DNA from 3 places in the Priestia flexa genome. Region 1 is predicted to be linked to each of the others. Evidence: riboswitches for the same ligand, from Rfam matches in the RefSeq annotation. Region 1 holds a riboswitch; each other region holds the start of a gene.

Region 1 (5,033 bases):
AATTTTTTACGTATTTCGAAAAGTTATAGATGCAACAACCATCTCATGGACTTTGCTTGATTTATTTTTAAAAATAGATGAGAGAACTGCTCAATTTGTATATAATAGATGTAAAGAAAGAGGGGAAAAAATGAGCAATCAACAAACTGAAACGCAGCAAGAAATCGTTGAAAGTGAAGAAATCAATCAAACCGATACTCCACAAGCACCTACAACTCCTTATTTTGGATACAGCTTACTTCGAGACGTGTTAATTCCAGAGCTTCTTAGCAATGATACGAATGAAATCTCGTACTGGGCAGGAAAACAGTTAGCACGAAAATTTCCACTTTCCTCTGTTGAAGAGATTAGCGGCTTTTTTGTGAAAGCTGGCTGGGGACAATTAACCATTTTAAAAACTGAAAAATATAACATTGAAATGGAATTAACAGGTGAAGTTGTCAAACGAAGATTTACTGAGTATCCCAATTCATCTTTCCATCTTGAAGCTGGCTTTGTTGCTGAACAAGTTCAACAGTTAAAAAACTGTCTAACAGAAACTTATTTAACCAACAAAGAAAAAGCCGACAAAGTCCTTTTTTCCGTTCAATGGGATAAAAAAGATATCATTACACCTGAAACTAGAACGGAAAGATATAAAAAATAAAAGCGGGCTGTGCCCGCTTTTATTTTTGAACTTGATAAATATCTTGCTCTTCTAATTCAAAAGCAGTGTGCAAAGTTTCTACCGCTTTGACCATGTCTTTATGTGGCACAACTGTTGATACTTTAATTTCAGACGTACTTACCATTTTCACTTCAATTTCTTCCACAGCTAATACTTCAAACATATCGGCAGCAACGCCTGGGTTTGAAATCATACCCGATCCAACAATCGAAACTTTAGCTAAGCCCCTTTCATGCTCCACTTTTTTATGACCTACTACTTCTTTTAACTGAGCTAGCACAGATAAAGTCGTATCCGTATCTTCTGTTTTAATCGAGAAAGAAATAGATAAACGATTGTCTGACGTCACATTTTGAATAATGATATCCACGTTAACGTGCTCTTTTGCTAATGCTGTAAAAATGGTTGATAATGTCTGAAGCTCATTATTTAGCCCTTCAATTGTGACTCTTGAGATATTATCTTCAAATGCAATTCCTCTTACTACTAAGTTCTGTTCCATCGATACTTCCTCCTCAACAATCGTTCCTCTTTCTGATACTAGACTTGACCTTACCTCTAGTGGCACCTGATAGTTTTTTGCAAACTCTACTGCTCGAGGGTGCAATACACCCGCCCCTAGATTTGCAAGCTCTAGCATTTCATCATATGAAATAGACTGCAGTTTACGAGCGCCTTGCACGTAGCGAGGGTCCGTTGTAAATACTCCCATTACGTCTGTATAGATATCGCACTTATCTGCTTTTAATGCCGCTGCTAAAGCTACAGCTGTTGTATCAGATCCGCCTCTTCCTAACGTTGTAATACTGTTATCTTCCGACATTCCTTGAAATCCTGCTACGACCACAATATGATTTTCTTTCAAACGCCCTGCAATGGCTTGTTCATTAATCTTGGTGATTCGTGCATTTCCATGCTGAGCTTCCGTACAAATTCCTGCCTGCCATCCTGTATAGGAAGTAGCGTCATAGCCTTTTTCTTGCAGCGCCATTGTAAGGAGAGAAATGGTAACTTGCTCACCGGTTGTTAGTAGCATATCCATTTCTCGTTTACTTGGTTTACTTGTAATTTCTCCTGCTAATCTTACTAATTCATCTGTTGTTTTACCCATTGCTGATACAACCACTACTACTTGATTGCCTTGCTCAACTTCCTGGATAACTCGATTTGCTACATGCTGAATTCGTTCTGTTGATCCAACAGAAGTTCCACCAAATTTTTGAACGATTAATCCCATAAGTCTCCTCATCCTTTCACTTGTTTTCAATATGATAAAGAGGCGATCTATTGCTTAAGCTCAGACAATAAAAAAAGCAATGAGATGGATATCTCATTGCTTAACGAACGAAAAGTATATATAAAACGTTCAATGCCGTGAGATAGCTCTCCAAGAAACACATTCTTGACAATCCTACATTTATTCAACGCAGAACCAGCAAATGACTCTATGAGATGTCATTCACTTCGGCAAATTTTCCTTTCCACATTTATCTTTAGAGCTCATACTCTTCCAAATGTGTACTCTTAAAATTCGCACCTCTATCTTCACTTCAGTTTAATGAAGTGTCATATGAAATTATGTTCTAGCTTATCAGAGTTTAAACTGGAATTCAATACTAATTTTTTAAGGCTTCAACAATTTGTTCCGCAACCGGCCTTGGAACTCCTGCATTTTGAATCTCTTCGATTGATGCTTCCTTCATCTTTTTAACGGATCCAAACTTTTGCAACAACGCTCTTTTACGCTTTTCACCTACTCCTGGAATATTGTCTAATATAGACTGAAAAGCCGATTTAGAACGAACTTGTCGATGAAACGTAATAGCAAAGCGGTGAACCTCATCTTGAATTCGCTGAAGCAAGTAGAATTCTTGGCTGTTACGCTGAAGTGGAACAATTTCAGGAGGATCTCCAATCATTAAATTAGATGTTCTATGCTTTTCATCTTTGACTAATCCAGCTGTTGGAACAAGCAGCCCTAGTTCATTTTCCAAAACATCTTGAACAGCTGCTAAATGACCTTTTCCACCGTCAACAATAAGTAAATCTGGTAAAGGTAAACCTTCTTTTAATACGCGCGTATATCGTCTTCGTACCACTTCACGCATTGAACCATAATCATCAGGGCCTTCAACCGTTTTAATTTTATACTTTCGATATTCTTTCTTTTCAGGTTTACCGTCAACGAAAACGATCATAGCAGAAACAGGATCTGTTCCTTGAATGTTGGAATTATCAAAAGCTTCAATACGATAAGGCGCTTCAATTCCTAGTGCTTGCCCCAACTGCTCGACAGCACCAACCGTACGCTGTTCATCTCGTTCAATTAAATAAAACTTTTCTTTTAAGGCAATTTGAGCGTTTTTTGACGCAAGCTCAACAAGCTCTTTCTTTTTTCCTCGTTTTGGATGCTGAACGTCTACTTCTAAAAGCTGTTCTGCAAGGTTTGCATCTACAGTTGCTGGCACAAGAACTTCTTTAGGCTTTAAGTTTTTTCCGTAAAATTGTCCAATGAACGTTAGGAAATCTTCTTCTGGTTCGTGGTAAAACGGAAACATAGACACTTCGCGTTCCATTAGCTTTCCTTGTCGAATAAAGAAAACTTGTACACACATCCAGCCTTTATCATAAGAATAGCCAAATACATCACGGTTAATAAAGTCATTGAACGTTACTTTTTGCTTCTCCATTGTAGCTTCAATATGAGCAATTTGATCTCGATACTCTTTTGCACGTTCAAAATCTAGCTCTTCTGAAGCTTTCATCATCTTTTCTGTTAATTCAATTTTCACCTGTTCATAACCACCGCTTAGAAAGCGCGTAATATTATCAATAATTTCTTTGTTTTGGCTATCCGTAACGTCATATACACAGGGAGCTAGGCACTGTTCAATATGATAATATAAACATGCTCGATTAGGCATCGTCGTACATTTCCGCAAAGGATAAATGCGATCTAATAGCCGCTTGGTTTCATTTGCAGCCTGAACATTTGGATACGGTCCAAAATATTTTCCTTTATCCTTTTTAATTTTGCGCGTGATGACAAGGCGAGGGTGTTTTTCATTCGTAATTTTAATAAAGGGATACCCCTTATCATCTTTCAGCATAATATTATATTTAGGATCATGCTTTTTAATTAAATTCATTTCTAAAATAAGGGCTTCTAAGTCTGACGACGTCACAATATACTCAAAGTCTACAATATCATTAACCAGGCGCAGCGTTTTTCCATCATGAGACCCTGTGAAATAAGAACGAACTCGATTTTTTAGAACCTTTGCTTTTCCAACATAAATAACCGTTCCATACTTATCTTTCATTAAATAACAACCCGGTTGTTCAGGTAAAATAGCCAGCTTTTCTTTTAAATAAGGATTCATACCGCTCTCCTTCCTTCAATATTTTTAACTTTCGCCAAAACCTTCTTGCTTATCTATATTTATTCTTCATTTATACAAAAATAAAAGGAAACGAACGTTTATTCGTTTCCTTTTATTATATCACTTTTAGAAAAAATGTACGAAACCGTCAATGCGGTATAAAGTAGTAAAAACCTAGCTATCGCTAGGTTTTTTTACTTACGCGTGTTTATCAACTAATTCAGCTAGTGCTTCTTTTGGTTGGTAACCAATAACTTGGTCTACCTTTTGTCCATCTTTAAATAAAATTAAAGTTGGGATACTCATTACGCCGTGGCTACCAGCAGTTTCTTGGTTTTCATCCACGTCTACCTTTACGATTTTCACTTTTTCACCGTATTCTTGATCTAACTCTTCAAGAACTGGCGCGATCATTTTACATGGTCCACACCATGGTGCCCAAAAGTCAACAAGAACTAGCCCTGAACCAATTTCATTTGAGAAAGTTTGATCTGTTGCGTGTGCAATTGCCATTGTAATTCCTCCTAAATATATGCTATATCTACATGATAAAGAAAGTATACCACCTTCATATAACAGTGGCTATTTATTTGCTTATACTTTTTAACGTATTCGTAACAACTTATTTACTACATAATACAGGTCGTTCCAGGACATGGAACAGCGAAAGACTAGCCAAGCTAAATGGCTTTATATAATACCTGTATCCTATTTTACACACCTTTAAACAATTCATTCATTATTTTCATAAGAAAAGTCTTTTCCACCGTAGCTGGCAGAAAAGACTTTTTCTTATGAGGATTGTACTTTTAATTTTTTAAATTCTTCTGTAAGCAGTGGTACGACTTCAAATAAATCACCGACAATGCCATAATCCGCTACTTTAAAGATGTTTGCTTCTGCGTCCTTGTTAATAGCCACGATAACTTTTGAATTAGACATTCCAGCTAAATGTTGAATAGCTCCTGAGATACCGCAAGCGA
Region 2 (5,033 bases), 1.0 Mb from region 1:
TGACTTGTCCTACTACACAGTTATTTAAAACATTATGGTTATCAAATAAATTGAACTGTTGAAAGACCATTCCTAAATTTTTACGATACTCAAATAGATTATGCTGATCATCCAGAACATTTTCCCCGTTATAAATAATTTGGCCACCGTTCGGCTGCTCTAATAAATTGATACAACGAAGGAGCGTTGATTTCCCCGAGCCCGAAGAACCAATAATGGTCACAACTTCTCCTTTGTTAACAGAGAAATTAATATCTTTTAATACTTCATGACTTCCATACGCTTTGTTTAAATGTTGAATATCAATTACTTGTTCCATTTTCTTATACCTCCTTACCCTTCATTATCGATTTTGGTCCGTTTTAATCATCGTGTAGCTGTCGGGTCCGTCTAATTTACGCTCAAAGTAGCGCAGAATTTGCGATACCATAAACGTCATGACAAAGTAAATCATACAAGCAACAAAGAATGACTCAAAATATCTAAAGTTGTTTCCTGCTACTGATTTCGTGACAAAGTATAGCTCGGAAACGGAAATAACGTTTAATACCGACGTATCTTTAATGTTAATCACAAACTGGTTACCCGTTGCTGGTAAGATATTACGAATGACTTGAGGTAAAACAACGTTCATCATTGTTTGATAATGATTCATGCCAATGGCTTTGGCTGCCTCAAACTGTCCTTTATCAACGGAAATAATCCCGCCACGTACAATTTCAGCCATATATGCTCCTGTATTAATTGATACAACAATAACCGCTGCTAACATCACGTTCATATCAAAGCCAAATGCAAGCGCTGAACCATAGTAAATAACCATTGCTTGCACAATCATTGGCGTACCTCGGAAAAATTCAATGTATACAGATAAAACGAAATTCGTTACCTTCAATCCTGCTTTTTTCAGCCCGCTCGTTGGCGTTGGAACAGTTCGGATAATACCAGCAACTAACCCAATGACCGCCCCAATAATGGTACCTGTCAGCGCAATTAATAGCGTCATCCCAGCTCCGCGTAAAAACATTGGCCAGTTTTCTGAGATGATTGTAATAACCCATTCAAAACTCATCGTTCTTCCTCCCTTACCTCATTACAAAACCGACTGTATGTAGATACAGCCGGTGTTATGTCATCATTATTTTGCTGCAGGTTGGTTTTTGATTGCCGCATCCATAATGCTTGTGCGTTCTTCTTCTGAAATACCTTTTAAGGTTTTGTTGATTTCTTCTTTTAGCTCACTGTCTTTTTTAAGACCCACGGCTACAGCTGTATCGTCAGCTGATGTTTTGAAGCCATCCTTGAATTCAACCATTGCAAAATTATCATTTGCTGCTGAAGCACTTACTGCTTCAGGTCGCTCTGATACATAACCATCAATAACTCCTGATTCTAGCGCTACGCGCATTGCTGGGAAATTATCCATTGCTGTTTCTTTTGATACACCTTTAATTTGATCAATGACGGAGTAGTGAAACGTGTTTAATTGAGCCGTAATTTTTGCGCCTTTGAAATCTGCAATCTTCGTAACACCTTCATACTTACTACCTTTTTTCACAACCATTACTAGGTTTGAATTATAGTAGTTATCAGAGAAATCAATTGTTTCTTTTCGCTCTGCAGTCGGTGACATTCCTGCCACAATCGCATCAATTTTACCTGATGTTAAGGCTGGTACAAGACCATCCCACTCAGTTTTTACAATCACTAGCTCTTTGCCTAATCCATCAGCAATTTTCTTAGCCATCTCAACATCATAGCCGCCTGCATACTGTGAGCCGCCCTTAATTTTAACCGCTCCGTTTGAATCGTCATTTTGAGTCCAGTTAAATGGTGGATAGCCTGCTTCCAAGCCTACCGTAAACGTATCAGCGTCTCCTGAACCCGATGCTGACTCACTGCTTTGACCACAGCCTGCTAATAAAACGACTGCTGAAAGCAATAATGTTAAGAAAAATCCTGCTTTTCTTTTCATAGTTTGTTTCCCCCTTATATCTTTTTAAGCTTTGAAGACAATAAAAAAACGACCCGAGATTTACTCAGGTCGTTTCATTCATCGTTCCCTAAAGTCCTCTCTTTTAAAAGATGAGATAGCACAACTCAATAAGCTGGTAAACTTATTGAGACAGTCCTGCAGTTCTTCACTACAGACCCAGCAAGCAATTATTGAGAACAATTTACTCACTTCGGCGATATTTCCTTCTCTCTAGCTTCAACGTCTCTCAAACTCTGCTAAAGACTGTTAAATACCGCGCCTCTACCTCACTTGACTAAAAGTGAGGTCTTATTAAATTTGTTTCAAGTCTACATCTTTCTTCCTAATCTGTCAATCTGGTTTTTATCGGATAATTTTCCAGCTAATCCTTTCAGCTCTAAAAAAAAAAAAACAATTTTATACAGAATAAAAAGGAGGATTTAATGAATGTTGGTTTTTCTAAAGTTTCCACCCTTTACTTCGGCAACGTCATACACGCGCACAAAAGCATCCGGATCGATTTCGCTGATAATTTCCTTCATTTTACTTTCTTCTAAACGGTTAATAACACACGTAATCTCTTTGAACTTTTCGTGAGAATATCCGCCGTATACTTCTTTATATGTAGCGCTTCGACCTAGTCGATCACGAATTGTTTTAACCATTAAAACAGGCTCATTTGTAATGATTTCAAACGCTTTTGAACCGCTTAACCCAACTTCAACGACATGAATAACCTTTGAAGCGATGAAGTAAGCAATGGCAGAAAGAATGGCTCCTTGCAAGCCAAACACAAAAGAAACCACGATAAATACAAACATATTTAGAAATAAAATAAGATCACTTGTTCCAAACGGTGACTTTCGTGAAAGGAGTACAGCAAGCATATCAATACCGTCCAATGCTCCTCCATTACGCAGTGCTAGACCCATTCCAAAACCAAGGATTACACCACCTACAACGGTTACTAAAAGCGTATCTCCTTCAATAATGGCTGGAGTGTGATGCATAAGAGTTGTACTAACTGCTAAAGAAGCAATACCGATGGTTGAAAAAATAGCGAAGCTTTTTCCAATTTGCTGATAACCTAACCAGATGAAGGGAAGATTGATGATGGCGATTAAAACGCCTAGTGGAATTCCAAAGAGCTGGGAACCAACGATGCTAAGTCCCGTCACACCCCCGTCAGATACGCTATTTGGAATTAATACTGTTTCTAACCCATAACCTGCGATAATGCCACCAATGATGACTAAAAGGCCTCGAAACAATAGTTTTTGTTTACTCGATTTTCGATGCTGTTTTAACGCATTCATGTAATTCCTCACTTCTAATGTTTTTTGACACACATAATTTTATCATAAAATCATCTTCATTTATAAAATTAAGGTATCTCTAAAAGGTACTAAGCATAAAAAACGTAAATAGCCAGTCATCGGTTCAACACCGACAACTGGCTATTTAACTACTTTAAAAATAGAAATAATTACAAAAACTCATTGTAGCTCTTCGTCTTCATCTTCAGGCAATTCAGGTTCATACAGTCCTAGAAAACAACTTGTTGTAAAGGTAGCTTGTGTCATAAATAAACCCGTAGCAGCAACAAAATTATAAAGATACTTTTTCATTTAAATCAATCTCCTTTTTTATTAAAATTTTATCTATTGAATGTATGATAAATACTCCAATAGGTGTAATTGTAAATGTTTGATAAACCAATACCTGCATGATGACAATTGAATATGTCTTGGGAATAAATAAACTTACAATCATTAGAAATAGTGCAATTGAAATAGAGATCCATTTATTTTGTTGTTTCTGCGAATCACTAAAAGCTGCTTCTTTCTTAAATAAAATAGGGGCATATCGCCAAACAAAGAAAATGACTATTGGATAAGCAATGAGCTGCCAATAAATAATATCAAGCATAGGTGAGAGATACTTAGAAGTAAAAGAAATGGTGAAGATAAGCATAACGCTTGCAATTAAACAATGATGGAATTTAGAGAAATGTGCTCCTCCGGAAAACATTCGAAATACGGATAGAGATAGTAAACAAAGTACTGTGAGAAAAAATAGGTCAAATAGAGAACCCAATAGTAAAACAATGAAGACCTGATAAAGTAAAATAATCATCATTTCTAAACCATAGCGAATTTTCCCGCTTACTTTTCTAAAGCTACTTTCGTGAGCAATAACTTCATTGGTTATTGCTTGAGCTAAGTCTTTTGGTCCCCAATTCACACTTACTCCTCCAAACAAACTATACTTTACAATCGTTATATTAGCACAAAAATACTATTAAGTTAAATTAATACAGTTCATTTAAAACACAAAAACTTCCCTGAAAATTCTTTTTCTGGAATTTACAGTACAATTTTGAACCTTTATACGTCATTCTAGTATTTTAGATTCGGTATTTATAAGATAATTTTTATAACCCATCTACATTACTCAACTATAGTTCAGAAAGGCTGGTGAAAGTACTGTCTATTTATAGTCAAATGATTAAAGGCTTATTAGAAGGTAGTATTCTATCTCTTATTAAGCAAAATGAAATATATGGGTATGAATTAATTGAAAAGTTGAGGCAAGGTGGATTTAACAAAGTAAGTGAAGGAACTATTTATCCGCTATTGCTGAGATTACAGAAAGAAAAGCTTATCTCTGCATACTTTATTGAATCCAAAACAGGACCAAGGCGAAAGTACTATAAAATAACGCGGGAAGGTCTAGAGTTTTTACAAGACTTTGAAGGTGAATGGGTTAAATTAGAAAAATCAGTAAACTACTTTCTAAAACATAGAGAGGAGCACTCACGAATATGACTTACCAAGAGGTTGAAAGATTAAAACTTAGATTAACTAAGTACAATAAGCAACAGTTTGAAGAGTTTTGTCTATATCTATCTAGCAGCGATTTAGACACGGAGAAACGTAATGAAATTAGAGATGAAATACTCGATCATCTTTTAGAGGGAGAGAAACAAGGAAAAGGCTTTCAGGACTTATTTGGTCAAAACCCCAGAGAATATACACAACAAATCGTAGAACAGCTA
Region 3 (5,033 bases), 250 kb from region 1:
ACGGATGTATATATATACGATAACTATGTATTTTCTCATTCTGTGAACGTGACGCTTTATGCCCTTTCACTCGGAAAAGAAATAGGATTAACTCAGCCTGTTCTAGAGAAGCTAGGTGCAGGAGCTATGCTACATGATGTAGGGAAAATGTTAATTCCCCAAGATATTCTAAACAAGCCCGGAAGATTAACGGATGAAGAATTTAAGTTAATGAAAAAGCATACCACATATGGGTACGAATTATTGCGAAGTACTCCTAATGTCTCTGCGCTCTCCGCCTCTTGCGCATATCAGCATCATGAAAGATTGGATGGATCAGGGTATCCATTAGGAATTAAAGAAGAGCGAATTCATTTATTTAGTAAAATTATCGCAATTGCGGATGTGTACGATGCCGTGACGTCAAATCGCGTGTATAGAAGCGCTCTTCTCCCTCACGAGGGGCTAGAGATTTTGTATGCGGGTGCGGGAAGTCAGTTTGATAAAGATATGATTAGCGCTTTCAGAAGGGCAATTGCTGTTTATCCTATTGGTCTTTTTGTAACGCTGAATGACCAAAGAAAAGGCATAGTAAGCAAGCAAAATAAAGGCCTAAGTGATCGACCTTACATTCTTATTCAAGAAGAAGGAGGCAGGGTTTTAGATAAACCTTATGAAATTGATTTAAAAGAAAGTCCTACATTAATAATTATCAGCAGCGATTTAAAACAAACATAGAAAACTTTTAGAAAATAGCGTTAGCCCTCCTTGTTTATGCATACATATAGCTTGTAAGGAGGGATTTTTTTGATTAGGGTTCGCCGAAGAGTATTGAAAAAGGGACCTATACCATTTCGCTATGTTGTACTACTAACAATTGTTTTTTTTCTGCTTTCTACTGGAGCAGGAATATGGTTAATTAATAGAGGAATTGAACCAACCTTAATGAAATATGCAGAAGCCCAGACTAAAGAGATTGCAACGCTTGTTATTAATAAGGCCGTTAATAAACAAGTGGTAGACCAACTTGATGTGAACGATATTATTAAGACGGAAAGTACGCCGGATGGGCAGGTAGCCAAGATTGATACGGCAGTCGTAAATCGTATTAGAGCTCAAACGACATCTTTAGTCCAGGCTAATTTACGAGAAGCTGAAAAAGGAAATTTAGAAGAATTAGAGATTCCAACGGATATTAATATTGAACCAGATGAAAAGCTCAGGCAGCGAGGAATTGTCTATCAAGTTCCATTAGGGCAAGCTACAAACAATGCCTTACTAGGAAATCTAGGACCTTTAATCCCGGTTAAATTTCATGCAATTGGTGATGTGCAATCAGACGTTGTACGGAAAATAGAGGAATACGGAATTAACGGTGCTTTTTTAGAAATTTCAATTGAAGTTCAGGTTAACGTTCAGGTGATTATTCCCTTTGCTACAAAACAGACAACCGTTCAAGCGACAGTGCCTGTAGGAATGGCGATGATTCCAGGGAGCGTACCGGATTATTTTAACGGTGGCACTAACTCAGCCTCTCCATCTATTGAACTAAAGAAGAAATAGCCGGTTGATAACTTTATACTTTACCGATATAATGTACTAGATATAATTATATACCATCACCTTATCAGATCGATGAGGTAGAGGATGCAAAAAGTATGAGTATACTATGTGAGGATGACAACTGTGATCATAGTAAAAAGGATTTTTTGCCGAAGGAAAGAAAAAGAGTCAGCTTTTCTTTTCTGGGGTTACCTTGAAAAAGGGTAACACTGTCATTATGAAAATACGCTTGTTTTCATGATGGAGGGCTACTGATCGTGATGGAGGATAACATAACATTACAAAGAGTAATGATAGTTATTTTCTATCATTGCTCTTTTTTGCGTTTTTTTCTTTATAAGTAGTCCTCCTAGATTTAAACAGGCTTATATTAGGAGGATATCATGGAAGGAACTATTTTTTCGTTATTACCACCATTGATTGCCATATTAATGGTTGTTTTAACACGTAAAGTACTGCTTTCCCTAGGAGTAGGGATTTTAGCAGGTGGATTAGTGTTAACGGAGTTTTCAGTTGGAGAAACGATTCAAAAGATTTGGGGAAGCTTTGCTACAATTTTCTACGCGGACGGCGCACTTAATACTTCAAATCTATTTATTTTGCTTTTCCTTTTAATTTTAGGTGTTATTACGGCTTTTATCTCAATCATCGGAGGAAGTCGTGCTTTTGGAGAATGGGCTTTACAACGTATTAAAACGCGTCGTGGAGCTCATCTATTAACAGCTGTGTTAGGAATTATTATCTTTATTGATGATTATTTTAATGCACTAGCTGTTGGACAAGTAAGTCGCCCGGTAACAGATCGACAGCGGGTATCAAGAGCGAAGCTTGCTTATTTAATTGATTCAACTTCAGCTCCGGTATGTGTGATTGCACCGTTCTCAAGTTGGGGTGCCTATATTATTACGGTTGTAGGTTCAATTCTAGCTGCACACGGGATGAGTAATGTGTCAGCATTTTCAGCATTTGTACAGATGATACCGATGAATTTTTATGTATTTACCGCATTAATTATGGTATTCGTGGTGAGTGTTTTTGATATTAACATTGGACCAATGAAAAAACACGAAGAGCGTGCGATTCGTACTGGAGAAGTAACGGACCCAGAAAAAGGTGCAGTACCAGGAGAGTTAAAAGAAGATTTACCAGTTAGTGAAAATGGTCGTGTATTCGATTTGATCTTACCAATTATTGTATTGATGATTGGGACAATTGGTGCGATGTTATGGACAGGCTATCAAGCAACTGAAGGTCAAGCTACAATCTTTACAATGTTTGAGAATACGAATGTACCTAATTCATTAATGATTGGTGGTTTATCAGGCCTTGTTGTAACGCTAGTATTATTTATCGCACGTACGAGACAATCGAATGAACTGTCTAATTCGGTGCTTGGTAAGGGCATAGTAGCAGGAATCAAATCGATGCTACCCGCTATTTATATTTTGCTGCTTGCTTGGATGATTGGAGATTTGATTGGTCAGTTGAAATCAGGAGAATTCTTAGCAGGAATTGTGGAGAGTTCTAATTTAAATATTGCCTTCTTACCAGTGGTACTATTTATTATTGCTGGCATCATGGCGTTTTCAACAGGGACATCGTGGGGAACGTTTGGTATTATGCTTCCAATTGCAGGTGACATTGTAGGAAACATTGAACCAGAATTATTATTACCAGCTCTTGCGGCTGTATTAGCTGGTTCAGTTTGCGGAGATCACTGTTCACCAATTTCTGATACAACAATCTTGTCATCAACTGGAGCAGGAAGTCATCATATTGATCACGTAATGACACAGCTTCCTTATGCAATTATTTCAGCTGTGATTAGCATCATTGGTTATATTGTACTTGGTTTAACAGAAAGTACAGCTGCAGGATTTGGAACAGTAATGGTTTTATTAGTGGTATTTGTCTTAGTAACTCGTAAAAAGGGGAACATAACAGAGACATCATTAGAAAAATAGAAGAATAAAGATAGAGCAGATGCGTTTCACAACGTCTGCTCTATTTTTAATTGTTTAATTATCAAAATTTTCTATAAAAAATATTTTGACATACTATAGCATAATAGCTATAATTCTTCGTAAGATAGTTCTAAAGACAGACTATGCTAAATTGTCAGAAAGTTTAAATAACTTTCTAGGTTATGACAGAGATAAAAGAAAAGAGAGAGTGTAAGGGGGAAACTATGATGGAAAATCGTCCTCAATGGGGTACGAGAGCAGGTTTTATCATGGCAGCAGCAGGTTCTGCAATTGGATTAGGAAATATTTGGAGGTTTCCGGCGACTGCCTATGAAAACGGTGGAGGTGCATTTTTCTTACCATACTTATTTGCGTTATTAACAGCAGGTATTCCAATCTTAATCATGGAGTTTGCAATTGGACATAAGTATAGAGGATCATCGCCATTATCGCTAGCGAGACTAAATAAAAAAGCAGAATGGCTAGGCTGGTGGCAAGTTGGTATTTCATTTATTATTGCAGTTTACTATGCAGCGATTATTGCATGGGCCATGTCTTACTTTATCTTTTCGCTAAAGCTAAGCTGGGGTCAAGATACTGAAGGGTTTTTATTCGGTGACTATTTGAAATTAGCTGAGGTTCCTGGTCAAACGGGAAGCATTGTACCAGGTGTCCTAATACCGCTTATTTTAGTTTGGGTAATAGCTTTAGGTGTCTTACTAAAAGGTATTAAAAAAGGAATTGAAGCAGCAAACAAAATTTTCTTACCAACATTAATTGTTTTATTCTTTATCATTGTGCTTCGCGCTATTACATTAGATGGTGCAATGGAAGGGTTGAATGCATTCTTTAAGCCAGACTGGAGCGCTATTGCAAATGGAAAAGTTTGGGTGGCAGCTTATGGTCAAATCTTCTTCAGTTTATCTGTTGGTTTTGCCATTATGATTACTTATTCTAGCTATTTACCAAAGAAATCAGATTTAACAAATAATGCTTTTATCACTGGCTTTGGTAACTCAGCATTTGAATTACTAGCCGGTATTGGTGTATTTAGTGCTTTAGGGTTTATGGCAATGCAGCAAGGTGTGAGCATTGATGAAGTAGTAGCAGGTGGAGTAGGATTAGCATTTGTTGTATTCCCTCAAATTATTAACGAGTTTCCCGCGTTTAATCAGCTGTTCGGATTACTTTTCTTTGGATCGTTAACATTAGCTGGTTTAACATCACTTATTTCCATTATTGAAACATTTGTAGCGGGGGTACAAGATAAATTTAACGTATCTCGTACGAAATCTGTCTTAATGGGTGGGGGCTTAGCTTCTATCATTTCATTATTATTTGCTACTCAAGGAGGGTTATACTTCCTAGATGTAATGGATTATTTTATCAATAACTTTGGTGTTGCTTTAGCCGGTTTAGTTGAAGTTATCTTAGTGGCTTGGGTATTCCGTGAACTAAACAATCTACAAAAACATGCAAACAGCGTATCTGACATTATGCTTGGTGCTTGGTGGAAAATTTGCTTAA

What was found. Region 1 has a riboswitch for lysine ahead of LZP85_RS16380 (aspartate kinase). Riboswitches for the same ligand answer to the same signal wherever they lie in the genome.
Region 2: another riboswitch for lysine. It lies ahead of LZP85_RS00985 (transporter substrate-binding domain-containing protein); the one in region 1 lies ahead of LZP85_RS16380 (aspartate kinase).
Region 3: another riboswitch for lysine. It lies ahead of LZP85_RS17710 (Na+/H+ antiporter NhaC family protein); the one in region 1 lies ahead of LZP85_RS16380 (aspartate kinase).

Annotation. Positions count from the first base shown of each region.
Region 1 is NZ_CP090431.1:3,180,208-3,185,240, forward strand. It holds gene LZP85_RS16375 (YslB family protein) at 131-646, shown strand; gene LZP85_RS16380 (aspartate kinase) at 666-1,904, opposite strand; lysine riboswitch at 2,040-2,217, opposite strand; gene uvrC (excinuclease ABC subunit UvrC) at 2,284-4,050, opposite strand; gene trxA (thioredoxin) at 4,249-4,563, opposite strand; gene LZP85_RS16395 (electron transfer flavoprotein subunit alpha/FixB family protein) at 4,843-5,033, opposite strand, start outside.
Region 2 is NZ_CP090431.1:192,174-197,206, reverse strand. It holds gene LZP85_RS00995 (amino acid ABC transporter ATP-binding protein) at 1-319, opposite strand, end outside; gene LZP85_RS00990 (amino acid ABC transporter permease) at 344-1,072, opposite strand; gene LZP85_RS00985 (transporter substrate-binding domain-containing protein) at 1,139-1,975, opposite strand; lysine riboswitch at 2,084-2,268, opposite strand; gene LZP85_RS00980 (YitT family protein) at 2,416-3,291, opposite strand; gene LZP85_RS00975 (AgrD family cyclic lactone autoinducer peptide) at 3,472-3,603, opposite strand; gene LZP85_RS00970 (accessory gene regulator ArgB-like protein) at 3,584-4,219, opposite strand; gene LZP85_RS00965 (PadR family transcriptional regulator) at 4,468-4,803, shown strand; gene LZP85_RS00960 (DUF1129 family protein) at 4,800-5,033, shown strand, end outside.
Region 3 is NZ_CP090431.1:3,430,848-3,435,880, reverse strand. It holds gene LZP85_RS17720 (HD-GYP domain-containing protein) at 1-717, shown strand, start outside; gene yunB (sporulation protein YunB) at 787-1,542, shown strand; lysine riboswitch at 1,613-1,801, shown strand; gene LZP85_RS17710 (Na+/H+ antiporter NhaC family protein) at 1,926-3,506, shown strand; gene LZP85_RS17705 (sodium-dependent transporter) at 3,734-5,033, shown strand, end outside.